3 regions of the Buttiauxella agrestis genome follow, and region 1 is predicted to be linked to each of the others. Evidence: predicted binding sites of a transcription regulator. Region 1 holds the regulator's gene; each other region holds the start of a gene.
The links. Region 1 encodes PurR, which represses purine synthesis genes. Its sites were predicted from a motif close to CANGCAAACGTTTGCNTG; they were not measured.
Positions count from the first base shown of each region.

Region 2: the regulator PurR is predicted to act here: its motif matches at 4,003-4,020, upstream of purE (5-(carboxyamino)imidazole ribonucleotide mutase).
Region 3: the regulator PurR is predicted to act here: its motif matches at 4,429-4,446, upstream of glyA (serine hydroxymethyltransferase).

Region 1 is NZ_UIGI01000001.1:2,255,177-2,265,051, forward strand. Features, by position in the region: gene gmuD (glycoside hydrolase family 1 protein) at 1-601, opposite strand, end outside; gene DY231_RS10890 (PTS sugar transporter subunit IIC) at 657-1,976, opposite strand; gene cfa (cyclopropane fatty acyl phospholipid synthase) at 2,184-3,332, opposite strand; gene punC (purine nucleoside transporter PunC) at 3,619-4,812, opposite strand; gene punR (DNA-binding transcriptional activator PunR) at 4,928-5,839, shown strand; gene purR (HTH-type transcriptional repressor PurR) at 5,932-6,957, opposite strand; gene cydH (cytochrome bd-I oxidase subunit CydH) at 7,254-7,343, shown strand; gene sodB (superoxide dismutase [Fe]) at 7,383-7,964, opposite strand; gene DY231_RS10925 (C40 family peptidase) at 8,141-8,992, opposite strand; gene DY231_RS10930 (Grx4 family monothiol glutaredoxin) at 9,355-9,699, shown strand; gene rnt (ribonuclease T) at 9,762-9,875, opposite strand, start outside.
Region 2 is NZ_UIGI01000001.1:3,714,156-3,724,030, forward strand. Features, by position in the region: gene ahpF (alkyl hydroperoxide reductase subunit F) at 1-378, shown strand, start outside; gene DY231_RS17605 (helix-turn-helix domain-containing protein) at 413-1,075, opposite strand; gene cysS (cysteine--tRNA ligase) at 1,164-2,552, opposite strand; gene ppiB (peptidylprolyl isomerase B) at 2,742-3,236, shown strand; gene lpxH (UDP-2,3-diacylglucosamine diphosphatase) at 3,251-3,970, shown strand; gene purE (5-(carboxyamino)imidazole ribonucleotide mutase) at 4,109-4,618, shown strand; gene purK (5-(carboxyamino)imidazole ribonucleotide synthase) at 4,615-5,679, shown strand; gene mnmH (tRNA 2-selenouridine(34) synthase MnmH) at 5,803-6,900, shown strand; gene DY231_RS17645 (carbamate kinase) at 6,932-7,834, opposite strand; gene DY231_RS17650 (oxamate carbamoyltransferase subunit AllH family protein) at 7,853-8,662, opposite strand; gene DY231_RS17655 (YlbE family protein) at 8,665-9,875, opposite strand, start outside.
Region 3 is NZ_UIGI01000001.1:1,178,138-1,188,012, forward strand. Features, by position in the region: gene DY231_RS05615 (sensor histidine kinase) at 1-527, shown strand, start outside; gene qseG (two-component system QseEF-associated lipoprotein QseG) at 531-1,199, shown strand; gene glrR (two-component system response regulator GlrR) at 1,196-2,533, shown strand; gene glnB (nitrogen regulatory protein P-II) at 2,584-2,922, shown strand; gene hmpA (NO-inducible flavohemoprotein) at 3,028-4,218, opposite strand; gene glyA (serine hydroxymethyltransferase) at 4,565-5,818, shown strand; gene DY231_RS05650 (ROK family protein) at 5,862-7,058, opposite strand; gene DY231_RS05655 (DUF5107 domain-containing protein) at 7,174-9,875, shown strand, end outside.

The sequences.
Region 1 (9,875 bases):
GGGCAATCATGGTGTGGTAGGCAACGGTTGCCGCACGTTTGAAATCCACCACGTTCGGGTAGTGGAAATCATACAGATAGCCGCCTTCGACAGGCACTACCGGCTCGTTGAAAGTGAACCAATGCTTCACGCGGTCGCCGAACAGCTCGAAACAAACGTTCGCAAATTCCGCGTAGGCCGTGACAACGTCACGATTTTCCCAGCCGCCTTGCTGCTGCATAACCATCGGCATATCAAAGTGGAACAGGTTGATAAACGGTTTAATGCCCTGCGCTACCAGTTCGTCGATAACCTGATTGTAGAAGGTGACGGCTTCCTGGTTAACCGCGCCACGGCCTTCAGGAATCAGACGCGCCCAGGAAATTGAGGTGCGGAAGGTGTTGTGATTCAGCTCTTTGAGCAGGGCGATATCTTGCTTCCAGTTTTTGTAGAACGTGGAAGTCTCTGCCGGGCCTACGCCGTTGTGGAAGCGGGTGGGTTGTTCCTTATACCATTGATCCCAGATAGTGGCGGACTTACCAAAAGAGAGGGTTTCGCCTTCGGTTTGCGGCGCTGAACTTGCGCTGCCCCACCAGAAATTTTCAGGAAATACGTATTTCATTACAGTTCCTCTTGTGACGGACGAGCCTGCCAGACCGGCAGGCAAAAGTAGTTGTTTAGTTCACGGTAATCGGGTTTTCACTTTCCTGCGCGCTACGTTCTTCATCCTGTTTGATGAGAGTGCGTTCGTATGCTTTCAGGAATGGGTAATACATCACAGCCGACATGACCATACAAATTAGACACATAATTACGGGACTTACCGCCCAGTTTGCGGCCCAGGAGGCCCCAATCGGCGCAGGTGTTGTCCACGGAGTGAGCGATACCACTTGAGCGACCCAACCTAATTTGGTCGCGATATAGGCAAGTGTTGCGTTAATCATCGGCACGAGCGTAAACGGCAGGAAGAACAGCGGGTTCATGATGATTGGCGTACCGAACAGAATCGGTTCGTTGATGTTAAAGAAGCTCGGAACCACGCCCATTTTACCGATGGTGCGCAGGTGAATGGCACGACTGCGCAGCAATAAGAAGGCCAGCGGGAGCGTTGAACCTACGCCCCCAATCAGTAGGTAGTGATCCCAGAAACCTTGCAGATAGATATGCGGCAGAACATTGCCTGCGGCGAGCGCGGTCTGGTTAGCGGAAAGGTTCGCCATCCAGAACGGGTTCATAATCCCGGTGACGATTAACGCGCCGTGAATACCGGCAAACCACAGGATTTGGCAGATAAACACGGAAATCAGAATCGCAGGCAAGGAGTCTGATGCTGAAACCAGTGGCGCCAACAGGTGCATAATCGCTTCAGGAATAATCATGCCGGTGGTGGACTCGATGAACAGGTTCAGCGGGTGCAGCGTGGCGACAATTACGACCACCGGGATCAGGATTTCAAAGGAACGCGCCACGCCGGTGGGCACTTCTTTTGGCAGGCGAATGGTGATGTTGTGGCGCTTTAAGAACGCATACATTTCACTGGCGTAAATCGCCGTAATCAGCGCGGTAAAGATGCCCTGGCCCGAGAAATACTGCGTCGAAATTTGCCCGTCTTTATAGGGCGCGGCAACCAGCAAAAAGGCCATAAATGCTAACAGACCCGTCATGATAGGGTCGAGCTTGTAATGCTTGCCAAGACTTGCGCCGATACCGACGGAGATAAAGAACGTCATCACGCCCATGCTGAGGTTAAACGGCAGCATGAGTTGTTCACGATAAGTGAGCGAGAAATTCAGCCACGAGCGGGCAAAACTCCAGGTGCTATCAGGCGAGAACGGCGGGAAAATAAACACTAACAAGAACGAACCGATAATCATGAACGGCAGAGCTGAGATAAAACCATCGCGGATAGCGATGACATGGCGCTGAGAACCCATTGCTCCAGCCATGGGGGTGACTTTGTGCTCAATCACATTGACCATTTTTTGGTAGATGCTCATGGCGGTATCCTTGTTATTGTTTCGGGAAGTGCAGTTATTGTGAAACAAAACGGAAACCGGTTTCCAACTGAGAAGCGAATAAATGTTAACGGGATCAAACTCGGGAAGAAAGGAGATATGGAAACGTGAGGAGGGTCACGCTTTGTTAAGAAAATGCTACGGAATTGCAGCGAATAGTGACCCCGGAGATACCGGGGCCATTATTCATTAATGTGGAACACGTAAGCCGTCTTCAATGCCGCGACTAAAGACAATTTGCCATAGCTGAATATCACGGGCGCGGAAGGCTCCGGCACAGGCATTCAGATAATAACTAAACATGCGTTGAAAACGTTCGGAATAGTTATCGGCGATTTCAGGCCAGTGGTGCAGGAAACGCTCATTCCAGGCCATCAATGTTTTATCGTAATCGGCACCAAAGTTATGCCAGTCTTCCATCACGAAATGCCCTTCGCTGGCTTGTGCAATCTGGCGCACCGATGGCAGACACCCATTCGGGAAGATATATTTATCAATCCACGGATCCACGTTGTTATTGGTTTTATTAGAACCAATGGTGTGCAGGAGGAAAATCCCTTCCGGTTTCAGATTACGGTCGGCGACACTAAAATAGGTGGCATAGTTTTTTGGCCCGACATGTTCAAACATACCGACGGAAACAATGCGGTCAAATTGCATATCCAGTTCGCGATAGTCTTGCAGCAAAATAGTCACATCAAGACCCGCACACCGTTCCTGCGCCATTTTTTGTTGTTCGGCAGAGATTGTGACACCGTGCACCGCGACGCCGTAATGTCGGGCCGCATATTGTGCAAGACCGCCCCAGCCGCAACCAATATCCAGCAGCGTCATTCCCGGTTCCAGTTGGAGTTTATCGCAGATCATTTTTAGTTTGGCATTCTGCGCGTCGCCGAGCGTGGTGGCTTCTTTCCAGTAACCACAGGAATATTGCATATGCTCATCAAGCATGCGGCTAAATAAATCATTGCCAAGATCGTAATGTTCTTTGCCAACAATCCAGGCGCGTTTTTTAGATTGCAGATTCATTATCCGGGCCGCGGCAATACGCAGTGTGTCTTTTAAATGGCGGGGAAGTTGATTCTCCAGTCCGGCACGAATGGTGTTATTGAAAAATATATCCAGACGCTCGCAGTCCCACCAACCGTCCATATAGCTTTCACCCAGCCCGAGTGTACCCTCTTGCAGGACGCGTTTAAAAAAATCGGGATGCTTAACCTGTATATCGAAAGGGCGCGGGCCGTTGATTTCCACACCGGCTTTAGCGAGCATTTCGTTAACAATTCGATACCACGGGTTATTTCTTATGCTGACTTCTTCTATACACGATGAACTCATAGCTTCTCCATCACCATTGTGTGAGGAACCTTCAAACAGCGTAGACGCTATTTTGGGCATGTGAGAAATGTCACGGAAAAAACCGTGAGCCTGATATCCGACGTAGAACAGAGAAAGGGGCGAGTGCCCACAAAAAAAGCTCTCAAAACAACAAACGGGAGCACAAAGGCTCCCGTCACGATTTCATTATAATTGTGCTGACAACCGAGCCGCTAATGAGTATAGGCTCGCCTGTTTAGTGATTCAATGAAATATTGTTAGCACGCTAAGTTATTCACTCATATCACTAATGCGCGTCGGATTCAGCAGCTTGCCAGACCTCGACATTTTTACGGCGCTGCATCAGATAACCTAACATTGCCAGCGCAATGGTCACCAGCATCACGCTGGTGGTCGTCAGCAGCGGCGTTGCCACAAGCCAGGACACCATCAAACTTGCCAGGAAGCACAGGCCCAATTGCAGCGTGTTTTGCAGCGCAGCGGCTTTACCCGTGGCCTGCGGGAATGGCAGCAGTGCTGAAGCGACAACGATGGGGTAAATTGCACCGTTGGCGATTGCCATGATACAGAATGGGATCAGCAGCAGCGTCAGGGTCGCGTGACCGCTTATCGAAACCGCCCAGGTGCCGAAAATACTCAGCGTATATAAAGCCAGCAGCCAGGGCAGCATTTGCTTACCGTTCCATTTTTGCAGCGCGCTGCGACAACCGTAACCGCCAATCAGGAAGGCAATGGTTTGTGGCACGTAGCTCAGGCCGATTGCCGCCGGGCTGTAACCCATATCGTTCAGGATGAATGGGGAACCGGTCAACCAGGCAAAGAAGCTTGCGGAACAAGCGGCATAAATCAATACGTTGCCGCTATATACGCGATTGCGCAGCAACGACATAAAGCTGACTTTATTGTCTTCCGTTTGCGGGTGATGCTGAGTGCGTGGCTTCAGGCGCAGCGTTGGGATCATCAGCACCAGGGTGATTCCAAACAGGGTGGCGAAGATCGCCTGCCAGTCGAAGTGCACCAAAATCCAGCTACCGAGCAGCGGTGCCAGTGCCGGAGACAAGCCAACCAGCGGCATAATCGTGGCGAAAATACGATTTGCGCGATTCGCCGGGTAATAATCCGTCACCAGTGCCTGCCAGCTCACCGCCGCAGAACACACACCCACGGCCTGTACAAAGCGCAGGACCAACAGCGCGGTGGCGCTTTCGACCCACAACATGCCGATACAACCGACGGCAAACAGGCTCAACCCGGCCAGTAACACAGGTTTGCGGCCGAAATGGTCAGACAGCGGCCCCCACATTAACTGGGCGAACGCAAATCCGGCGAGGAACAAACTCAGGCTTGCGCTCACCGCGGAAGCATCGGTCTGTAAATCTTGCTGAATAGCCGCGAAAGCTGGCAGATACATGTCTGTGGCGAGGAACCCCAGCACACTTAATCCGGCCAGCCAGATAAGAAATCCTTTTGATGGTTGCATGTTTTTCTCTTGATTTATCTTGCAGGTTGATTGCCGCGAGAGTGTACGGAGTGCAATTACGCTTGTGAAACGCTAATATTTGTCTATTGCGTTCAAAAAATTTGTGAGCAGAAAAATGTGGTCAGAATATTCGCTGGAAGTGATAGATGCGGTGGCGCGCAATGGCAGCTTCAGTGGTGCTGCACAGGAGTTGCACCGCGTTCCGTCTGCCATCAGCTATACGGTACGGCAACTGGAAGAGTGGTTAGCTGTGCCGCTGTTTGAACGCCGTCACCGTGACGTGGAATTAACCCCCGCAGGCGTCTTTTTTTTGAAGGAAGGGCGCTCTGTTATCAAAAAAATGATGACGACACGGCAACAGTGCCAGCAGATCGCAAATGGATGGCGCGGACACCTGGCGATTGCGGTCGATAATATTGTAAAACCGGAGCGCACGCGCCAGCTGGTGTTGGATTTCTACCGTCATTTCCCGGATATCGAGCTGCATATTTTTCAGGAAGTTTTTAACGGCGTGTGGGACGCACTGGCGGATGGGCGCGTTGAAGTTGCGATTGGCGCCACTCAGGCTATTCCTGTCGGTGGGCGTTTTGCCTTCCGGGACATGGGGACACTGAGCTGGCGTTGCGTGGTGGCAGCGAATCATCCCCTGGCGATACAAGGCGGCACATTGAGTGATGACGACTTGCGAGCCTGGCCGTCGCTGGTTCTGGAAGATACTTCGCGTTCTTTACCCAAACGTATTACCTGGCTGCTGGATAACCAGCGGCGCGTAGTGGTACCGGATTGGGAATCGGGTTCCGATTGCCTGAGTGCAGGTTTGTGTATCGGTATGGTGCCATTGCATATCGCCAGACCGTGGGTAGATTCTGGTAAATGGTGCGAGCTGACGTTGGATAACCCATTCCCGGATGCCGCGTGTTGCCTGACGTGGAAGCAAAATGATGCGTCACCCGCGCTAGCCTGGTTACTAGATTATCTGGGAGATAGCGAAACGATGAATCAGGAGTGGTTGCAGGAGCCATTATAAATCGGGCAGTTCGTAGGGTGGATAAGCCGTAGGCGTCATCCACCATTTACGTCAGAACTGTCGGATGACGCTGCTGTACGGCCTACGATATTTTAGCGGCGATAATCGCGGAACGGACCGTCGGCTACGGAGCGGCGTTCAATCAGGCGCGGATGCACTTCAATTGATTGCGACTCTTCGCGTTTGTTGACGATACGGTCCAGCAGCATGTTAAACGCCGTTTCACCCAGCGAATCTTTCGGCTGGTGAATGGTGGTCAGGGCAGGCGAGAAGAAACGCGCATTGCGCACATTGTCGTAACCAATAACGGAGACATCCTGCGGCACACGCAGACCCATCTCATCAGCGGCACAAATCGCGCCCATCGCCATAATATCGCCGCCACAGAATACTGCCGTTGGACGATGAGACTGGCCGAGGATCTGCTGCATCGCGCGGTAGCCAGACTCTGGCTCAAAGTCACCCTGAACAATCCAGTTTTCTGGAATGGCGATACCGGCTTCTTCCAGCGCTTTCATAAAGCCTGCGTGACGACCACCGCCGGTATTACGTTCCATTTGGCCAGGAATGGCACCAATTTCACGGTGGCCGCGTTCAATCAAATAACGCCCGGCCAGATAACCGCCGTGGAACGCGTTATCGACCACTGAGTCGGTGAAGTCTGCGCGAGCTTCGCCCCAGTCCATCACCACCATTGGGATATGGCGGTATTCTTCGAGCATGGTCAGCAGATATTCCGGATACTCAGAACACATCACCAGCAGGCCATCGACGCGCTTTTGCGCCATCATTGATAAATAAGCGCGCTGTTTTTCAAAGTTGTTGTGCGCATTACCCAGAATCAGAGTGTAGCCTTTTTCAAAGCAGCTATTTTCCACGGCTTCGATGATCTCGGCGAAATAGGGGGCTTCGCTGGAAGTGGCAAGCAGACCAATCGTTTTGGTGTGATTAACTTTAAGGCTGCGTGCGACGGCACTGGGTGAATAGTGCAATTCTTTGATTGCCGCCCAGACCGCATTGCGTGTCTCTTCCGCCACAAAACGAGTTTTGTTAATCACATGTGATACGGTTGTAGTGGAAACGTTTGCGCGCTTCGCCACGTCCTTGATTGTCGCCATTAAATTTCACTCCAGGCCATATCGTAAACTCCTGATAACTAATATGTTAAACGTTTGCGTACACTGACTCCTGAGGCAACGTTTGGGTTGCGGGTATGCCGGGATTGCGACATAAAACGGAAGGAGGGCATAGAATTGATGGTACGCAATAAATTAGCGAGGGATTTTGGCCTATCCGGAAGAAAAGTGGAAGAGGGAAAAGCGATATCAGGTTAAAACCAGGAGGATTTTTATCTCTGGTTGTGGGAAAATCAATCTGACACACCGATTGTAAGGTAATTAAAAGGAGTTTAGCGATGAGCACAGATTTGAAATTTTCAATCACCACAACGGTTATTGTTCTGGCACTGATCGTATTTGGCGCGTTAACCGCCGTACTGCACTGATTAAAATGGGCCGCAATCGCGGCCCATATCTTTTAGGTTTTACGCTGCCAGATTCTTCGCAACAAATTCCCAGTTCACCAGCGCCCAGAAATGCTCAAGGTAGCCTGCACGAGCATTACGGTAGTCGATGTAGTAAGCATGTTCCCAAACGTCTACCGTCAACAGCGGTTTTGCCGCAGTGGTCAGCGGGGTGCCCGCGTTAGACGTTGAAACGATAGCTAATGCGCCATCTTCTTGCTTAACCAGCCAGGTCCAACCCGCGCCGAAGTTTTTGATAGCCGCGTCGGTAAACTGCTGTTTGAATTCAGCAAAGCTACCAAAAGATTTATTGATGGCTTCCAGCAGTGCGCCTGTTGGTTCGCCACCTGCGTTTGGCGCCAGACAGTTCCAGTAGAAAGTGTGGTTCCACACCTGTGCTGCGTTGTTGAATACGCCGCCTTCTGAAGTACGAACGATCTCTTCCAGAGTTTTACCTTCAAACGCGGTGCCCTTAACCAGATTGTTCAGGTTAGTGACGTAGGTTTGATGGTGTTTACCGTAATGGTATTCCAGCGTTTCAGCAGAGATGTGCGGGGCTAATGCATCTTTCGCATATGGTAGTGCAGGTAATTCGAACGACATTGCAAACTCCTTATTACCCGTCATTCTTCGGGCCGCATAGTAGGCTCAAATTATTTAGGGTATCTATTGTTAAACAAACACTTTTAGTGCGGGTTTAGGTTAACAAATTGAAAGGAAAAGCAAAAGAGAAACGCACTTGCCCTTTTAAGGGCAAGTGCGAGTTTTACGAAGAGGGATTAGCGAATGGTTTTTGAGGTCATAACGCGTTTGGCACCCACATAGTGGCGCTGCCAGTAATCTTCACTTAACGACGTGATTTGAATATCGCGACCCGTGCGAGGGGACTGGATGAATTTGCCATTTCCGACATACACGCCGACGTGGTCAGCGGTGCCGCGACCACGGGTGCGGAAGAAGACCAGGTCGCCTGTTTCCAGTTCGCCACGGTCTACTGAAGAAGCATCACGCAGGTGGTACATTTCGTTCGCGGTGCGCGGAATGCGGAATTTCACCAGGTCTTTGTAAGCGTAGTAAACCAGACCGCTGCAATCGAAGCCGGTATTTGGCGACGTGCCTCCCCAGCGATACGGTTTGCCAATCTGGCCCATCAATTTATTCATTGCCGTTTTTTGTGCTTTTTGCACGCGGACTTTATGCGCCTGAGCAATAGTCGTTGGATGCTCTGCTTTAACTTTCACACAACGCGTTTTGTAACCTTTGCGAGGTTTACTGCATTTTTCGGTGAAAGTAACAGGCTGGACTTTTGCAAGCTGAGAGGATTTTTTGCGGTCGGTTTTGGCAAGAGTCTTGGTTTTTGTACTGCTGGCGTTTTTAGCGGTTTTACTTTTCGCAGCAGCGGTTTCTTTTTTCTTGCTTGCGGTCTTGGTGGTGGTGCTTTTCTTGCTGGCGGTAGTGGTTTTCTCTTTACTCTTACTGCTCTTTTCTGTGCTCTTCGTTGTGGATTTCACAACGTGCGCCTTTTGCGCGACCACGGGACGAGCGTGTTCAGACGCCTGCGTCAATGGTATATACGGCAAGGTAAATAGCAGAGCACAGAGCGTGATAGATGTTTTTGTTATCCGCGCCACTCGACATTCCCCTGGTTAAAATAAATGCATGATAAATACCATCATGCCCGTGTATGATTTTGCGAAACCCGCCGATTCTAATCCATAAGACGCAATAAAGTTAATAACCTTTTTCGATTCCTCTTCTTGTTTCGTTACCGAACGCAAAAAAAATGACCAAACTAATGGTTGTGAGGCTATTTATTGATCGTGCTTATAGTTATTTCCTGATTTCCCGCTGCGGGAAAAGTGTTATTCTTGATGCATGTTGTCCCTCCATCGCGCAGCACAGAGAAACCCTGTAAAAAATGGTGTTTTCTGGAGAGGGTGTCAATCGCTACAATGGCAGGCTAATGCCAGTACTTGGTTTGAGGAAGCAAGCAATGAGCACTATTGAAAAAATCCAACAACAGATCACCGAGAACCCCATTCTTCTGTATATGAAAGGTTCTCCGAAACTGCCTAGCTGTGGTTTCTCTGCCCAGGCTGTGCAGGCGCTGTCTGCCTGTGGCGAGCGTTTCGCATACGTTGATATTTTACAGAATCCAGACATCCGTGCTGAGCTGCCAAAATACGCAAACTGGCCGACTTTCCCGCAACTGTGGGTTGATGGCGAGCTGGTTGGCGGCTGTGACATCATCATCGAAATGTATCAGCGTGGTGAGTTGCAATCTCTGATTAAAGAGACCGCAGCGAAACACAAATCTGAAGAGCCAGACGCAGAGTAATTATTTGCTCATGTGGTTTGTGCTAATAAAAAAGCGACCGGTTTGGGTCGCTTTTTTTATGCTTAAGATTCAGGTTCGGCCGGGAGTGGAAGAGGCCAGCCACCTAAGCGTTTCCAGCGGTTGACGATTTCGCAAAACAGGTGCGCAGTTTGCTCGGTGTCATACAGAGCAGAGTG
Region 2 (9,875 bases), 1.5 Mb from region 1:
GTCTTGCAGAAGAAACTCCGCAGCCTGAAAAACGTCGATATCATTTTGAATGCCCAAACGCTGGAAGTGAAAGGCGACGGCAGCAAAGTGACCGGATTAAAGTATAAGGATCGTGTGACACAAAAAGTACATGATATTGAACTGGCAGGTATTTTCGTACAAATCGGGCTGTTGCCGAACACCAACTGGCTGGAAGGCAGCGTTGAGCGTAACCGCATGGGTGAAATCATCATTGATGCGAAGTGCGAAACCACAGTGAAAGGCGTATTTGCGGCGGGTGACTGCACCACCGTCCCCTACAAACAGATTATTATCGCCACCGGCGAAGGTGCCAAAGCCTCTCTGAGCGCATTTGATTATCTGATTCGCCAGTCATAATAAAAAGCGGCTCACCATTTGATGAGCCGCTTTTTTAATATTCTTTCGGCAAATATTTTACCGTGACCAGCCTTCCGCGCTTTATCTCAACATAATCCCCACGGCGTAATTCACCCAGAATCGCCATGATGGTGCTTCGGGCAAGTTGCGTACGTTCCTGAATAAAGTCCGCCACATTAATATTGCAACGCATCTCAGGCGCCAGGGTTTGAAGCTCAATTAATTTATTGCGCACCATGACATACGCCGACACCCCCACAAGATGCTCTTCACGCAGGGAGTAAATCTGCAAAAACCAGGAAAGAATGCTCGCGACCGGTTCCCATAACTGTTGTTGCGTAAAAATGGCAAATGCCTGATCGGCTGGCACAACGCGCGCCGTGCAGGTTTCTTCAACCTTTAAAAACCAGCCACCCCGTGGTCTCATACATTCCGCGATGCCAAAAATCAGCTCTCCGCGAACCGAAGAAAGCACCAAACCGTCAACGCTACGAATCGCGCTAAAATACCCGTCGGCAAATAAATAGAGGGATTTTTCATTTTCCCGAATAGCGTAAATCTCATCGCGAGGATGAAAAACGTGATCGGTTCCCACCGCATTAAGCGCCTGACGCAACAACGCTATTTCAGTGACTGGACGAGGAGGATAAAAAGAAGGATAGCTGTGGCCGTTGTTTTGATTATTTGCGGTATCCATGAATAAACCTTTTTTATTCTTATCTCCAATATAATAGCTGATAAAAAAAGCGGCCTAAGCCGCTTTCTGTATTATTGAATGAATAAAATTACTTGCGGCGCCAGGTGGTACCCTGCGCACCGTCTTCCAGCACGATACCCATTTCATTGAGGCGGTCACGAGCCTGGTCTGCCAGCGCCCAGTCTTTAGATTGACGCGCATCGTTACGCTGTTTGATAAGCGCCTCGATTTCAGCCACTTCGCTGTCGTCGGACTGTGCACCGCCTTGCAGGAATGCTTCTGGATCCTGCTCAAGCAAGCCCAACACGCCTGAAAGCTGGCGTAACGCCGCCGCCAGGCCATTTGCTGCCGCCAAATCTTCTGTTTTTAAGCGGTTCACTTCACGCGCCATATCGAACAGTACGGAATAGGCTTCCGGGGTATTGAAGTCGTCATCCATCGCTTCACGGAAACGCGCTTCAAACGCTTCGCCACCGGCAGGCTGAACACTTGAATCCGTGCCGCGCAGTGCAGTGTACAAACGATCCAGAGAAGTACGCGCCTGTTTCAGGTTTTCTTCGCTGTAGTTCAACTGGCTGCGATAGTGACCGGACATCAGGAAGTAGCGAATGGTTTCCGCGTCGTAATATTTCAGCACGTCGCGCACGGTGAAGAAGTTGCCCAGTGATTTGGACATTTTCTCGCGATCGACCATCACCATGCCCGAGTGCATCCAGGTGTTAACGTATTCGCCGCCGTGCGCACAGGTGGACTGCGCGATTTCGTTTTCGTGGTGCGGGAACATCAAATCTGAACCGCCACCGTGAATATCAAAATGGTTGCCGAGCTGTTTGCAGTTCATCGCCGAACATTCGATGTGCCAGCCTGGACGGCCCTCGCCCCACGGCGACTGCCAGCTTGGCTCGCCCGGTTTAGACATCTTCCACAACACGAAATCCATTGGGCTGCGCTTAACGTTCGCTTCGACTTCAACGCGAGCACCAGCTTGCAGTTGATCCAGATCCTGACGCGAAAGCTTGCCGTAATCCGCGTCGGTTTCCACGGAGAACATCACATCACCATTGCTGGCAACATAGGCGTGATTACGCTCGATAAGCTGTTCAACAATTTCGATGATGTCTGGGATATGTTTGGTGGCGCGAGGCTCGCTGTCCGGGCGCAAAATGTTCAGCGCGTCGAAATCGGTGTGCATTTCAGCCACCATGCGATCAACCAGCGCCACGAAGTCTTCGCCGTTTTCGTTAGCGCGTTTGATAATTTTGTCGTCGATATCCGTAATGTTGCGCACGTATTTCAGCTTATAGCCGATAAAACGCAGGTAACGTGCGACCACATCAAAGGCAACAAAAGTACGGCCATGTCCGATATGACACAAATCGTAAACGGTGATACCACACACGTACATGCCAACCTCTCCGGCATGAATAGGTTTGAATTCCTCTTTTTGGCGACTCATTGTATTGAAGATTTTTAACATCAGGGGATTCCATGTAAGTGTGTCGAAACGGTGCAATTGGCTATATTAAACCATAATTTTACCCAGAGGCAGTGTGCTTTGCGAGGATATAGCTTACTGACTCACAGTGTACAGTTATGCTATAACAACCACCTTGTGTGGCGGCACCGTCTGCCGGAACACTGTCTGACTAAATATAGGATGCACAGCATGGTTACTTTTCATACTAATCACGGCGATATCGTAATCAAAACTTTTGATGATAAAGCGCCTGAAACTGTTAAAAACTTCCTCGAGTACTGCCGCGAAGGTTTCTACGCCAACACCATTTTCCACCGTGTGATCAACGGTTTTATGATCCAGGGCGGCGGTTTTGAACCGGGTATGAAGCAGAAAGAAACCAAAGACACCATTCAAAACGAAGCGAATAACGGCCTGAAAAATACCAAGGGCACGCTGGCAATGGCTCGTACCCAGGCGCCACATTCTGCAAGCTCCCAGTTCTTCATTAACGTAGCGGATAACGATTTCCTGAACTTCAGCAGCGAAAGCATGCAAGGTTGGGGTTATTGCGTATTTGCCGAAGTCGTTGAAGGCATGGACGTAGTAGAAAAAATCAAAGGCGTGTCCACGGGTCGCAGCGGTATGCACCAGGACGTTCCTAAAGAAGACGTGGTTATCACTAGCGTAACCGTAAGCGAATAATTCGCCCGATGGCGATGACGCTTTTTATCGCAGATTTACATCTGTGTTCAGAAGAACCGGCGATCACCGCCGGTTTTCTGCGTTTTCTGGCAGGCCGCGCTCGGGAAGCAGACGCGCTTTATATCCTTGGCGATCTGTTTGAAGCCTGGATTGGCGACGACGATCCGGAACCGCTGCACCGCCAAATCGCGCTAGCAATCAAAGACCTGGTGGATTCTGGCGTGCCCTGTTTCTTTATTCATGGCAACCGGGATTTCCTGCTTGGCAATCGCTTTGCCCGCTTAAGCGGTATGACGCTGCTGCCAGAAGAAAAAATCGTTGAACTGTATGGCCGCAAAATTTTGCTGCTGCACGGCGACACGCTCTGTACTGACGACCACGGTTATCAGGCATTTCGCAAAAAAGTCCATCAGCCCTGGCTGCAATGGTTATTCCTCGCCCTACCGCTGTTTATCCGCAAACGCGTCGCCGCCAAAATGCGTGCTGACAGCAAAGCCTCAAATAGCAGTAAATCTATGGCGATTATGGATGTGAACACGCACGCGGTTATCGACGCCCTCGAACGCCATCAGGTGCAATGGATGATCCACGGTCATACCCATCGCCCGGAAATTCATCCGATTTCAGCCAATGGTAAACCCGCGTTTCGCTGCGTGCTTGGCGCATGGCACACACAGGGATCGATGATTAAAGTGACTGCTGAAGACGTCGAGTTAATTCCTTTTTCTTTTTAAACAAAATCACCTCTTTTTGCCGCTTTGTTAACCACGCAACCGTTTTCCTTGCTCTATGTTCATGGTATTCTCTGAGCCCTTCTGACCGACCGAGCCACGTTCGGTGATGTTTGCATACCCACAGGAGTTTTGAGACGCATGTCCTCCAACCAGACCCCAGCGCGTATCGCCATTGTCATGGGTTCCAAAAGTGACTGGGCTACCATGCAGTTTGCCGCAGAAATCCTCACCGCCCTTGAAGTCCCGCACCATGTAGAAGTGGTTTCCGCACACCGCACTCCCGATAAACTGTTCAGTTTTGCCGAACAAGCAAGCGACAACGGTTTGCAGGTGATTATTGCTGGTGCAGGCGGAGCGGCACATTTGCCGGGCATGATTGCGGCGAAAACGCTGGTCCCCGTGCTGGGCGTGCCCGTTCAAAGTGCGGCATTAAGCGGCGTAGACAGTCTCTATTCTATTGTGCAAATGCCGCGTGGTATTCCCGTCGGCACGCTGGCGATTGGCAAAGCAGGTGCTGCAAATGCCGCGCTGCTGGCCGCTCAAATTCTTGCCCTGCATGACAGCGGCTTGCATCAGCGCCTGCAAGCGTGGCGTCAAAGTCAGACTGACGAAGTGCTGGAAAACCCTGATCCACGGGGTGATGCATGAAACGCGTCTGCGTATTAGGGAATGGTCAGTTAGGCAGAATGCTGCGCCAGGCGGGTGAACCGCTGGGCATCGCCGTTTATCCGGTTGGCCTTGATGCCGAACCTGAAGCCGTGCCATTTGCACAAAGTGTTATCACCGCAGAAATTGAGCGCTGGCCTGAAACCGCCCTCACCCGTGAATTAGCGCGTCATAACGCGTTTGTGAATCGTGATGTTTTCCCGATTATCGCCGACCGCCTGACGCAAAAGCAGCTATTCGATAAGCTCGAACTGGCTACCGCACCGTGGCAACTGCTCTCTGGCCGTGATGAATGGACGAGTGTTTTCCAAAATCTGGGTGAGTTAGCCATTGTGAAACGCCGCGTTGGCGGTTACGACGGGCGCGGACAGTGGCGTTTACGCAGCCATGAAACCGATCAGTTGCCTGACGATTGCTATGGCGAGTGCATCGTTGAGCAAGGGATTAACTTTTCGGGCGAAGTTTCGTTAGTAGGCGCTCGCGGTCACGATGGCACAACCGTGTTTTATCCGCTGACGCATAACCTGCATCAGGACGGCATTCTGCGCACCAGCGTGGTGTTCCCACAGGCGAACATTGAGCAGCAGCAACAGGCGGAAGCCATGCTTTCGGCGATTTTGCACGAGCTGAACTATGTTGGCGTGATGGCGATGGAGTGCTTTATCACTCCCGCCGGGTTGCTGATTAACGAGCTTGCGCCGCGCGTGCATAACAGCGGGCACTGGACGCAAAACGGCGCATCCATCAGCCAGTTTGAACTGCATCTGCGGGCGATTGTGGATCTGCCACTACCGCAACCGGTGGTGAACTCGCCTTCAGTGATGGTCAATCTTATCGGCACCGACCTGAATTATGACTGGCTGAAACTGCCACTGGTTCATTTGCACTGGTACGATAAAGAAGTGCGCGAAGGTCGCAAAGTCGGCCATCTCAACCTGAACGACAGCGATACCGGCAGACTGAGCGCTTCTCTCGAGGCACTGGTACCGTTGCTTCCAGCGGAATACGCCAGCGGCATTGCCTGGGCGCAAAGTAAGTTCTAATCACAGTGGCGGGTGGCATTTTTGCTCACCCGCTCTGCCCCTCAAGTTCCCCAGCCTTTCTTTTCTATACGCGAAAGCGCACAATCCACGGCGTTTCTGGCCTCACTCGCTCTAAGGTTTTATATGCAAAACGCTCGTCCTAATACTCAAGATTATGACCATCTGCTGCGCAACGGTACGGCGCTTATCGACGTGCGCGCGCCGGTTGAATTCAGCCAGGGAGCGATGCCTGGCGCGCTGAATTTACCGCTGATAACCGATGAAGAGCGTGCAGCCGTAGGCACTTGCTACAAGCAGCATGGGCAGCAGGCGGCGGTGAAATTAGGGCATAGTCTGGTTCATGGCGAAATCCGCGAGGCGCGTTTGCAAAAGTGGCTTGCCGCCTGCCGCGAGAATCCGCAGGGTTATTTGTGTTGCGCGCGCGGAGGAATGCGTTCGCATCTGGTTCAGCAGTGGTTACGCGAAGCGGGCGTTGACTATCCGCTGGTCGAAGGCGGTTATAAAGCACTGCGCCATTACGCAATGGACGTGATTGAAACCCGTTCACGCTGGCCGATGATTTTGGTCAGCGGTAACACCGGCGGGGGCAAAACGATTCTGATTCGCTCGCTGCCAACCGGTGTTGATCTTGAAGGGCTGGCGCACCATCGCGGTTCCTCATTTGGCCGCACGATTGTGGAACAACCCTCGCAAACGAACTTTGAAAATAACCTTGCTGTTACCCTGCTGAAGAAAAGTGACGGTGGCGAAGTCACCTGGGTTATTGAAGATGAAGGCCGCATGATTGGCTCGCGCCATATTCCTGAATGCTTCAGAGAGCAGATGTTACGTTCACCGATTGTGGTGATTGAAGACCCGTTTGAGCAGCGTTTAGAGCGCCTGAAAACCGAATATTTCCAGCAAATGAGCAGTGCGTTTTTGTCGATTCATGACGAAGAAACGGCCTGGCAAAACTACGGTGAATATTTGCATCATGGCCTGTTTGCCATCCGCCGTCGTTTAGGCCTGGAGCGTTTTGCTCAGTTCAGCAAACATCTGGATAACGCGCTGGAATTGCAACGTAAAACCGGTTCCGTTGAGGGGCATCTGGCCTGGCTTGCGCCACTGCTCGAAGAGTATTACGACCCGATGTATCGCTATCAGCTCAGCAAAAAAGCGGGAAATATTGTGTTTCGTGGCGACTACAGCCAGGTCGAATCCTGGCTGCGCAGCCGGACATAACGCGGACAACTTGCGTCATCCGCCATAAAACTTACAACGCGATGCAGGTTCCGGCTTCACCCGCCAGAATCTGTTCAATCTGATCCAACGCCCCAATCCATGCTGGTTTGTTGTGTTGGCGAACAAAACTGCTGACCGCCGCCACTTTTGGCCCCATTGAACCATCTGATTTAGCAAACGGTGCCAGCGCGTCGGGTGTTGCCCGGCGAATTGCCCGTTGCTGTGGCGCGCCCCAGTTTTCATACACCGCATCGGCATCGGTCAGAATCAGTAGCCCGTCAGCGTCAATCTGTTGCGCCAGTAACGCCGCCGCCAGATCTTTATCAATCACCGCTTCCACCCCTTCCAGCCCATTTTTGCCTTCGACCATCGCCACCCCGCCGCCACCGCTGCACACCACCATATGGTTATGTTTTAACAGCAGTTCGATAGCTTCGCTGTCGATAATTTTCAGCGGAGCCGGTGACGCCACGACGCGGCGAATATAGCGCCCATCGGCTTTCATCAGCCAACCGTGCTGCGCTTCAAGGGCGGGTTGTTGCTCCGGGGAATAAACCGGGCCGATGAACTTTTCGGGGAATGTAAACGCCGGATCCTCGCGGTCCACCAGCATACGCGTCAACACGGCGGTAACTGGCGGCATATGTGGTTGCTGCGCCATACGCTGCGCCAGCATATAGCCAATCATGCCCTGGCTTTCGGCCACCAGAACATCGAGCGGATAAGCCGCGACCTCTTTATACGCCTGGTTTTGCAGTGCCAGCAGCCCCACCTGCGGGCCGTTGCCATGCACCACCGCAACGCGAAAATCTTTCGCCAGCCGCGCCAGCGCACTCGCCACTTTATCAATATTGCGGTACTGATTTTCCACGCTCAGCGCTTCACCACGCTGTAGCAGCGCGTTCCCGCCAAGAGCTACGACTAAAGTTTTCATCACATATCCTTGTAAACGTTACAGCACGACCCGCTGCCCTAACCAAAAACCCAGCAAAGTATCCGCGCCCGAAGTGTGTCCGAGCGATAACAACTGCCGGGTGGCAAACGGCAAGCGAGCCGGTGAAGTTAATGAATGTGCAAAATGCAGTAATGGCGAGGAGAACACGCCCTGTGCGGCAAAGCGCAGATAGTTAACGCTCACTTGCGTTGTCGTCGCGCGTAAATCAACGGAGGCGTCAAAAAAATGCGCGCCGCATTCTGCATTTAATCGACGGTGATACCAGCCTGCCAGCAGCATGCCGACCAGAATGTCGTCATGAGTCGGCGTCAAACCTGGGCCTTTCCCGAGCATCCGGCACCAGTTCACCATCTTGCCTGCAAGCGATGCGCGGAAACTACGCTGAAACTGGCGTAACTCTACCGGTAACGGCTGGCTGGCAATCGTAGAAAGCGGGCCATAAAGCCCGGTTTCCGCATTGCAATACAACAGCGAGGTTTGCAAACTGGGTTCAGCCGGGTTGTCCGGCAAGCGAAGCGAGCACTCACGTTGAGGCGCAACCAGATGATATCCGGCTAAATTCAGCCCCTTCTCGGTAACGCTGATTGGGGTATCACGCTTAAGTGCCAGCCGCAGGCGCTGATGATCATCATGGCGCAGCACCCATCCCATCGGGCTGACACCTTCACCGGCGCGGTGCAGCGTAAGCAAAGCGCCGTCGTTGGCGGCTAAATTGATGGTGCGTGGGTATACTCCCGCGACACGCCAAAGCTGGCGGAATGCGGGAGCCTGACGACTCCGCAGCAACGGTAATAAGCACTCGCTCACTTTTATTCCACACCCAAAGATTCAGCCAACGCCTCAAGCGCCTGCTCAAAACAGGCCAGCGGCGCACGCACTGTACCCGCGCCAATCTGCCCGACTCCCGCGTCTTTATGAGCGATACCGGTGTTGATTAGCGGCGTAATCCCCGTTTCGACGATGCGACGAATATCCAGCCCCAGACATGCGCCCTGGAAATCCCAACCTGGAATCGTGAGTTGCATATTGCGCTCGAGGAAAATCTCCGCCATTTCTTCGGATACGGTCTGCGCCGCGTCCATACCGCCCGCGCCCACAAAGCGCGTCACGCCGGGTGCTGCAATCATTGCCGCGCCGCCGATACCGAAGGTTTCGGTAATGGCGCTATCGCCCATATCCGGGTTGGCCTGCTCCTGGGAATAACCGGTGAAGAACAACCCCTGCGGCGTATTGACGGGAGCGGTGAACCAACGGTCACCCAGACCGCTGACGCGAATACCGAACTCATGCCCGTTGCGCGTCATCGCCGTCACGATGCTGCCCGCTTTAATTTCCGCTCCGGCGTCCATTGCCGCTTTGCAATATGCCATCGCCAGATTCAGGAAGAACTGATCGGTGACGCTCAGGAAATCCATCACTTGCGCAAGCTCGGCTTTATCGTGATTCAGGCGGATAATGTGCGGTGCCAGCGTGCGCATCAGCAATGCGGAGGTCGCGATATTACGCTGGTGAAACTCATCGCCCATCGTGATGCCCTGCGCCATCATGGCGGTGAGGTCAACCCCACGTTCCATTTGCGAAAGTGCGGCGCTCAATACCGGAGCCAGCACATCACGCATCCAGCGATGACGCGCCTGCACATCTTCACCGTAGGCACCAAAGCGCATCACTTTGCCGATACCTTCGTTGAGATTGCAGTAGGCGCGGTTGCCGTCAGTGATATTTTCCACCACCAGCATCGGCATATGCGCCGAGGTGATCCCGCCCATCGGGCCAACGGCATTAACGTGGTGGCAAGGCACAAAAGTGACATCTCCGCCCTCCAGCAATTGCAGCGCCTGCGCTTCATCTTTCGTCCAGCCTTCGAACAGGCATGCGCCGATGCAGGCCCCTTTCATTGGCCCGGTCATGTTTTCCCATGCCATTGGTGGCCCGGCGTGTAACAGCGTCATGCCACGGTTTAGCACACTAATCAGCGAGCCTGCGGGTTTAACATCCAGCCAGTGTGGACGGGCTTTGC
Region 3 (9,875 bases), 1.1 Mb from region 1:
TGCAAAAATTGATTGAACAATTGCTGGATTACAACCGCAAACTGGCGGACGTTCCGGTCGAACTTGAGAAAGTTGAATTGGCACCGTTAGTGGATGTGATTATTGCCGCTCACAGTTTGCCAGCACGGGCTAAAATGATGCGTACCGTATGTGATTTTATCCCGGAGCCTGTCCTCGCCGAACCCATGCTGCTCATGAGCGTATTGGATAATCTCTATTCCAATGCGGTGCACTATGGGTCTGAATCCGGTACCATTTATTTACGTAGCACGCAGGTGGGGAACACTCTTCACATTGATGTCGGTAATACGGGTGATCCTATTCCGCCTGCGGAGCGAGAGATGATTTTTGAACCTTTTTATCAGGGAAGTCACCAGCGCAAAGGTGCGGTTAAAGGGAGTGGCCTGGGCCTGAGTATCGCCCAGGATTGTATCCGTCGCATGCATGGCGAATTGCATCTGATTGACGATGAAACGGCAGATGTCTGCTTCCGAATTGAGTTGCCTGTTTTTCCCGAGAACAAATAAAAAATGAAAGTGACTATTTTTCGCCCTTTGTCAGCATTGCTCCTGCCCTTATTGCTGGCGAGTTGTGTGCAAAACGCAGCGCCCAAAGACGTAAAACATCCGCCGGTGGCAGAAGAGCCGGAACAACAGCTAGCGGATTACCTATCGACAGATTGTGAAGATATCTGGCAAAACCAGAGCCACGACTCGATGAGCAACCCGCTGTACTGGCTGCGGGCGATGGACTGCGCCGAACGTTTAGCGCCTGCACAGGCGCGAGCGGAAGCACGTCGCTGGCCGTCCGATAGCTGGCGCGATACCTTCAAGCGAGGCATTTTGCTGGCGAATGCCAAAATCTCCCCCACCGAGCGCCGTCGTTACATGGTTAAGCTCGATGCGATGACAGCTGAAGTCCCTTCGCAAATGCGTTCATTGTTCCAGGTCTGGCGTGATGGGCAGGCATCTTTGCTGGCACTTTCTGACGAACGCACGCGCTACAGTAAATTGCAGCAATCCTCAGACAGCGAGCTGGACACGCTGCGTGAGCAGCAACAACGGCTCAGAAGCCAGTTAAGTTTGACCACCCGAAAACTGGAAAACTTAACCGACATCGAGCGCCAGCTTTCCAGCCGTAAACCTGCCAGCACAGAATTGCCGGACAACACCAAACCCGCGCAGGAGGCGAAACCATGACGCAACGTAAACCCGCCAGATTACTGCTGGTCGATGACGATCCGGGCTTGCTGAAACTTCTCGGTATGCGCCTGACGAGCGAAGGTTACACCGTCTCGACCGCCGAAAGCGGTGCCGAAGGGTTGCGTCTGCTTGGTCGTGAAAAAATCGACTTGGTGATCAGTGATTTGCGGATGGACGAAATGGACGGTATGGCGCTGTTCGCTGAAATCCAGAAAGTGTATCCGGGCATGCCGGTGATCATTTTGACCGCTCACGGCTCGATTCCTGACGCCGTCGCGGCAACGCAACAGGGCGTGTTTAGTTTCCTGACTAAGCCTGTCGATAAAGACGCGCTTTATAAAGCCATTGACGATGCGCTGGTGCACTCGGTCATCGCCGGAGACGACATGTGGCGCGATACCATCGTCACTCGAAGCCCCGCGATGCTGCGTTTGCTGGAGCAGGCGCGCATGGTTGCGCAGTCGGACGTCAGTGTGTTGATTAACGGGCAAAGTGGCACCGGCAAAGAGATTCTGGCGCAGGCCATTCATAACGCCAGCCCGCGCAGCAAAAAAGCATTTATCGCCATTAACTGCGGCGCGCTGCCGGAACAGCTACTGGAATCCGAGCTTTTTGGTCATGCCCGTGGTGCGTTTACCGGTGCGGTCAGCAGCAGGGAAGGGTTATTCCAGGCCGCAGAAGGCGGAACGTTATTCCTCGATGAAATTGGCGACATGCCAATTCCTTTGCAGGTCAAATTGTTACGTGTTTTGCAGGAGCGCAAAGTGCGCCCGTTGGGCAGCAACCGCGACCTGGATATCAACGTGCGTATTCTCTCGGCTACTCACCGTGATTTACCTAAAGCGATGGAGCGCGGCGAGTTTCGTGAAGACTTATTTTACCGTCTGAACGTGGTGAGCCTGAAAATTCCAGCGTTGCAAGAGCGTGCAGAAGATGTGCCGTTGCTGGCAAACCATTTGTTACGTCAGTCCGCCGACAGGCATAAACCGTTTGTGCGCAGCTTCTCAACCGATGCCATGAAGCGGCTGATGGCGGCAAGCTGGCCGGGCAACGTGCGCCAGTTGGTCAACGTGATTGAACAATGTGTAGCGTTGACGTCCGCTCCGGTTATCAGCGATGCGCTGGTGCATCAGGCGCTGGAAGGTGAGAACACCGCGCTGCCGACGTTTGTCGAAGCGCGTAATCAGTTTGAGCTGAATTACCTGCGCAAACTGTTGCAAATGACCAAAGGAAATGTGACTCAGGCGGCGCGTGTTGCGGGGCGTAACCGTACCGAATTCTACAAATTACTCTCACGGCATGAGCTCGATGCCAATGACTTTAAAGAGTAGTCTGTGGTAAGTTTGGGCTATCGATGAAGTGCGGGATGACAGAGAAAACTATGAAAAAAATTGATGCGATTATTAAACCGTTCAAGCTGGATGACGTTCGCGAAGCGCTGGCAGAAGTTGGCATCACTGGCATGACGGTCACAGAAGTTAAAGGTTTTGGTCGTCAGAAAGGGCATACCGAACTGTACCGTGGCGCTGAGTACATGGTGGATTTCCTGCCGAAAGTGAAAATTGAAATTGTCGTCACCGACGATATCGTTGATACCTGCGTGGATACCATCATCCGCACCGCGCAAACCGGCAAAATCGGCGATGGTAAAATCTTTGTCTTCGATGTAGCTCGCGTGGTGCGTATCCGTACTGGCGAAGAAGACGACGCCGCGATTTAATTTTTCCCCCTCACCCCGGCCCTCTCCCCAAAGGGGCGAGGGGGAAAGAAAATCCCCTCTCCTGTGGGAGAGGGCTAGGGTGAGGGCATGTTTTCGGCTGAAAAATTACATCACTTTATGCGGGCCAAAACACTCATAGTGAATTCGGCTCTGCTCAACGCCCAACTTCACTAATTGCTCCGCTGCAAAACGCATAAAGCTCACCGGCCCGCACAGATAAAACTGCATATCTGGTGCACTGATTTTGCTCTCAAGAGCGACTAAATCCATCAAACCTTCGCTATCAAACTTCGCCTGAGCGCGGCAGTTTTCTCTCGGTTGGCGATACCACACGTGGTTTTCAAAACGTGGCAATTGCGCACCCAGCAGAGTCACTTCATCGGCAAACGCGTGCACGTCGCTATGGTCTGCCGCGTGGAACCAGTTCACCTGGGCTGCATGCTGAGTTTTTGCCAGTGTATCCAACATTGCCAACATCGGCGTCTGGCCAACGCCTGCGGAAATCAGCGTAACCGGAGTTTGTGCGTTCACGTCCATAAAGAAATCACCGGCAGGCGCAGCCAGATGCACTTCATCACCTACTTGTGCGTGGTTATGCAACCAGCTTGAAACCTGACCCAAATCTTCACGCTTCACTGCAATGCGATAGCTTTTGCCATCGGCTTTACGAGTCAGTGAATACTGGCGAATTTCTTGATGCGGGAAACCTTCTGGTTTCAACCACACACCGAGGTATTGGCCAGGCTGATAATCGGCAACGGATTTGCCATCGACAGGCTCAAACTCAAAGCTGGTAATCAATGTGCTTTGCGGCTCTTTTGCCACAATACGGAACGCGCGAGTGCCTTCCCAACCGCCATTTTTCGCTGCATTGTCCTGATAGATTTCCGCTTCACGATTGATAAACACGCCCGCCAACACACCATACGCTTTGCCCCAGGCATCCAGCACTTCCTCGCCCGGGCTGAACATTTCATCCAGCGTAGCCAAAAGATGGCCGCCGACAATATCGTACTGCTCAGGTTTGATCTGGAAGCTGGTGTGCTTCTGGGCAATTTTTTCTACCGCAGGCAACAGCACCGCCAGATTTTCAATATTGGTCGCGTACGCGCAGATAGCATTGAACAGCGCTTCACGCTGATCGCCGTTGCGCTGGTTGCTCATATTAAAGATTTCTTTCAGCTCAGGGTTATGGCTGAACATACGTTCGTAAAAGTGTGCGGTAAGTTTTGGACCGGTCGCGGCAAGCAGGGGAATGGTGGATTTCACAACAGCGATGGTTTGGGCATCAAGCATGGTATAGCTCCATTTTCTGACATTAAAATCTAATGATGTATTTTAAATGCATCTTATAAAACTCTTCACCAAAAAAAAAGCACTACATTGTAAATGGATACTGACTGAGTCGATTCGGCTCACAGAACATGAAATTCCTGCAAGTTGATGATGAATTAATATCCGTTGAAATAAGCGATGACTTTTGCCTTCAAACCCTTGCAGGACGCCAAGCCAATCGTTTGCGTAAAAACCTATGTCAAGACCTATCACGCAACACTGTTTCGGTTTACACTGTTGCCCGTTGTATTTAAGGCGGCCAAAAAGCTGTTCAAATATTTACTGTTAGCTGAGTCTGGAGATGCGAATGTTAAAACGTGAAATGAACATTGCCGATTATGATGCCCAACTGTGGCAGGCTATGGAGCAAGAAAAAGTACGTCAGGAAGAGCACATTGAACTGATCGCCTCCGAAAACTACACCAGCCCGCGCGTAATGCAGGCTCAGGGTTCTCAGTTAACCAACAAATACGCAGAAGGCTACCCAGGCAAGCGTTACTACGGCGGCTGTGAATATGTCGACGTGGTTGAGCAACTGGCTATCGACCGTGCAAAAGAGCTGTTCGGCGCTGATTACGCTAACGTACAGCCGCACTCCGGTTCACAGGCTAACTTTGCGGTATACACCACTTTGCTGGAACCAGGCGATACCGTTCTGGGTATGAACCTGGCACACGGCGGCCACCTGACACACGGTTCCCCGGTAAACTTCTCCGGCAAGCTGTACAACATCGTTCCTTACGGCATCGATGAAACTGGTCACATTGATTACGCAGATCTGGAAAAACAAGCCAAAGAACACAAACCGAAAATGATCATCGGTGGTTTCTCTGCTTATTCCGGCGTCGTTGACTGGGCAAAAATGCGTGAAATCGCTGACATGGTCGATGCGAAGCTGTTCGTCGATATGGCGCACGTTGCAGGCCTGATTGCGGCTGGCGTTTACCCGAACCCGGTTCCACATGCTCACGTTGTGACGACCACAACGCACAAAACGTTGGCAGGTCCACGCGGTGGTTTAATCCTCGCGAAAGGTGGCAGCGAAGAGCTGTACAAGAAACTGAACTCCGCGGTATTCCCAGGCGCGCAGGGCGGCCCACTGATGCACGTCATCGCGGGCAAAGCTGTGGCACTGAAAGAAGCCATGGAACCTGAGTTCAAAACTTACCAGCACCAGGTTGCCAAAAACGCGAAAGCGATGGTTGCAGTGTTCCTGGAACGTGGCTACAAAGTGGTTTCTGGCGGTACTGATAACCACCTGTTCTTGCTGGACCTGGTTGATAAAAACCTGACCGGTAAAGAAGCTGATGCAGCGCTGGGCCGTGCAAACATCACCGTGAACAAAAACAGCGTGCCAAACGATCCTAAGAGCCCGTTTGTGACTTCCGGTATCCGTATCGGTACGCCTGCGGTGACGCGCCGTGGCTTCACTGAAGCTGACGTCCGTGAACTGGCTGGCTGGATGTGTGATGTGTTGGATAGCATCAACGACGAAGCGGTTATCGAGCGCACTAAGCAGAAAGTTCTCGATATCTGCGCACGCTTACCGGTGTACGCATAATCTGTTGAAGACCCCGGCTCGCCGGGGTTTTTTTATGCCCAAATCACACCTGATTCAACGACTCTTCAGCGTACAAATAACCCACTCCCATCACCTGTTGCGGTCGACTCAACTGCCCGAAACTGATTTGTGTCGCATTTGCCTTGAGTGAATCGCCATGGTCAAACGGATTAAATCCAATTTGCTTGTCGATGGTCGCAAGCCAGCTTTCGCCAAACCCGCAGCTTCTGCCATAAAACAAAATCTGATTGATATTCAAAATATTGAGGAAGTTGTACAGGCTTAACCCAATGGCGTTAGCCGAACTTTCTACCCAACGGCAAACGTATTCATTACCTTCATGCCAGGCGGTAATTAACTGTGTTGAAGTAATAGATTCCGGGTCGAGCTTTGGCGAAATGGGTTGTGATTTTAGCCAGATGCGCGCCTGCTTTTTTAACGCCGTCAACGAGGCCACAGTTTCCAGGCAGCCATAACGTCCACAGTCACACGCCATGCCGTCGGGGTTCACAATCGTGTGGCCGATTTGCCCGCTGCCGTACAGGCTCCCGCGATAAATTTGCCCGTTAATCACAAATGAAGAACCGATACCGTAATCGACGTTTATCACACAGAAATCCTGGCGATTCGCCGGATTCTGCCATTTCTCTGCCAGTGCCAGCATCACGCAGTCGTTATCCACCCTGACGGTTACGCCGAGCTTTTCTTCCAGAAGATATTTGATTTCTACCGGTTCACGCCACGGCGCTTGCGGCATGGTTTGCGACACTCCCGTCACCGGATCGACTTGCCCGTGGATCCCGAGCGCCAGGTTAATTTTCTTTTTCGGCCAGCATTTACGTTGCGTGCGCCAGATATTCTCGATAGCGGCGAGTAGCGCCTGTGGCGTAGCAGCATTAACCTGAATCCGTTCAAACTCCCCCTGCGGTGAAAGCTGTGCATCGCACAGCTGGCTTTCAATGCTGGTAGGGGTGACATTCATGCAAAGAATGAAATCGCCATCGGGCGGGATCTGGTAACTGCCGCTGTTGATACCACGGTTACTCAGATTTTCGCTGGAATGGCTCAGTTTTCCATCCTGCACCAACTCTTCAAGAATTTTGCTCACTGCGGGAATCGACAGCCCGGTGTACTGCGAAAACTGCGATTTACTGAGCCGCTTATGCTGCCACACCAGTTTCATCAACGTCTGGCGATTGAGTTGCCGCACGCGTTGGTTGTTCAGCCCTGAGTCATACATTTCACTAAACTCCGTTAACTTTATTGTGTGAGCATTAAGCATTCTAAGGCGCAATGAGTTCTCTACACTGCAAACATAACGTATTTCACTGTTGTTTGTTTACTGGAGAATCGAAATGTACGGAGCCGTTAACGTCTGGCAAGAGACGATTGCGTTACCCACATGGACGACCGGTGCAGAAGACCCGAATCCGATGTTCCTCGAAAGCCGTGTTTACCAGGGTTCATCCGGTGCGGTGTATCCCTACGGCGTGATTGACACCCTGAGCGGCCAGCGCGAAATGCGTGATTACAACGCCGTCTGGATAGAAAACGATTTTATCCGCGTGATGCTGCTACCAGAACTGGGGGGCCGTATTCACCGTGCTTATGACAAAGTGATGGAGCGCGATTTCGTTTACTACAACGAAGTGGTGAAACCGGCGCTGGTGGGATTGGTCGGGCCGTGGATTTCCGGCGGTATCGAATTTAACTGGCCGCAGCACCATCGCCCAACCACTTTTATGCCTGTCGATGTGACTTTCCAGAAGCATGACAACGGCGCACAAACTGTCTGGTTGGGTGAAGTGGAGCCGATGCGCGGCCTGCAAGTCATGACCGGGTTTACGCTCTACCCGGAAAAAGCGCTGATTGAAATCACCGGCAAAGTATTCAACGGCAACGCCACGCCGCGCCATTTCCTGTGGTGGGCGAATCCGGCAGTCAAAGGCGGCGACGATCACCAAAGCGTATTCCCCCCTGATGTCACCGCGGTATTCGATCACGGCAAACGTGATGTTTCCGCCTTCCCGATTGCCCACGGCACTTACTACAAAGTCGACTATTCCGCAGGCGTGGATATCTCGCGCTACAAAAACATTCCGGTGCCAACGTCCTATATGGCGGATAAATCAGATTACGATTTTGTCGGCGCTTACCATCACGGCGAGCAGGGTGGTTTGCTGCATATTGCCGATCACCATGTTTCACCGGGCAAGAAGCAATGGACGTGGGGAAACTGTGATTTCGGCCAGGCGTGGGATCGCAATCTGACGGATGAAAACGGTCCCTATATCGAGCTGATGACAGGCGTATTCACCGATAACCAACCGGATTTCACCTGGATTGCGCCTTACGAAGAAAAAATCTTCGTGCAGAATTTCCTGCCATACAGCCAATTGGGCACGCTGCAAAACGCTAACACTCAGGCGGCGGTGAAACTTGAGCGCCATAACGGTGAACTGCACCTCGGACTCTACGCCATCGCGCCGTTGCCAGACGTTACGTTAGAAATTGAATCAGCGGGTAGAACATTGTGGAAAGCCAGGCTTTCCCTGCAACCCGCACAGGCGTGGCAGGAAGCTATCAGCGACAGCTGGCCACAGCGCCTGACGCTGAATCTGCGTGATGCGCAGGGCAAACTTATTCTCAGCTACTGCGAACACGTTCCAGAAGATCTACCGCTGCCGCAGCCTGCCAGTGTTCCGGCAAAACCACAGGACATCACCCATTGCGACGAGCTGTATTTCATCGGCCAGCATCTGGAGCAATATCTGCACGCCAGTCGCTCGGCGTTTGACTATTACCAACGTGCGCTGGCTCTGGACCCGGAGGATTACCGCTGTAACGTGGCATTAGGTCAGCTTGAGCTGAACCGGGGTAACTGGGCGCTTGCCGAACAGTACGCCGACGCCGCGCTGAAACGCGCGCATCGTCTGAACAAAAACCCGCAAAACGGTGATGCCAGCATGTTGCGTGGGGCGGCAAAAGAGAGGCAGGACGACTGCGCCGGGGCGTTTGACGATTATTTTAAAGCGAGCTGGAGTGGCAATTGCCGTGATGCCGCATTTTACGCGCTTGCTCGCCTGGCGCTGCGCAAAGATGAAGCCGCGCAGGCGCTGGCATTTGTGAATCAAAGCCTGAAATTTAACGCCAGCAATAACCTGGCAATGGGGCTGAAAGCGCTGGCGCTTCATCAAACCGGCGCGTCACAAAAAGCACTGGGCTGGGTTGCGCAGCAGCTTGAAGAATACCCGCTCAGTTACGTTCTGCATTATGCCCGCTGGGTGATTACGCAAAGTGAAACTGACCGTGCTGAACTGCTGCGCGTGACCGGTAAACGCGGCGTGAATGCCAGTGTTCTCGCGGGTTGGCTGGTGAGTCTGGGCCATGAAGCGCAGGCCCGGCAATTGCTGAGTGTGATGGATTCACAAGAAGCGATGCCGCTGTTGTGGCGTGCGGCACTGGAAACTGACCATGCCCAGCAACATGCTTTTGTGCAGCAGGCGCAGGACAATTTTGCCCGCAAAGTTCGCTTCCCGAACACGCTGGACGAAGTACAAATGCTGCAACGTCTGCCGCATGATGGCTTCGCGCAATATCTGTTGGGATGTTTCTGGTACAGCAAACGTCGTTATGACGACGCGGTGGCCTGCTGGCAATTCGCCGCTGAACAGCTCCCTGAATTTGCTGCGGTTCAGCGGGTGTTGGGCATTCACGCCTGGAATAAAAAACACAATGCCGAACTGGCGGAACAGTATCTGCAACGCGCGGTTGCGCTGGAGCCGGGTAACGCCCGCTTCCTGTTTGAACTGGATTACCTGCAAAAACTCACCGGTCGCTCTACCGAACAACGCCTGGCGCATCTTGCGGCTCGCCGCGACGTGGTGCTTAAACGTGACGATCTGACCGCAGAATTACTCAGCCTGTGGAATATCCATGGAGAAACAGATGCCGCAGCGCAAGTTTTAGCGCAGCGTAAATTTCACCCGTGGGAGGGCGGCGAAGGCAAAGTCACCGGGCAGTATCTGATAAATCTTCAACGCAGGGCGCTGGCGTA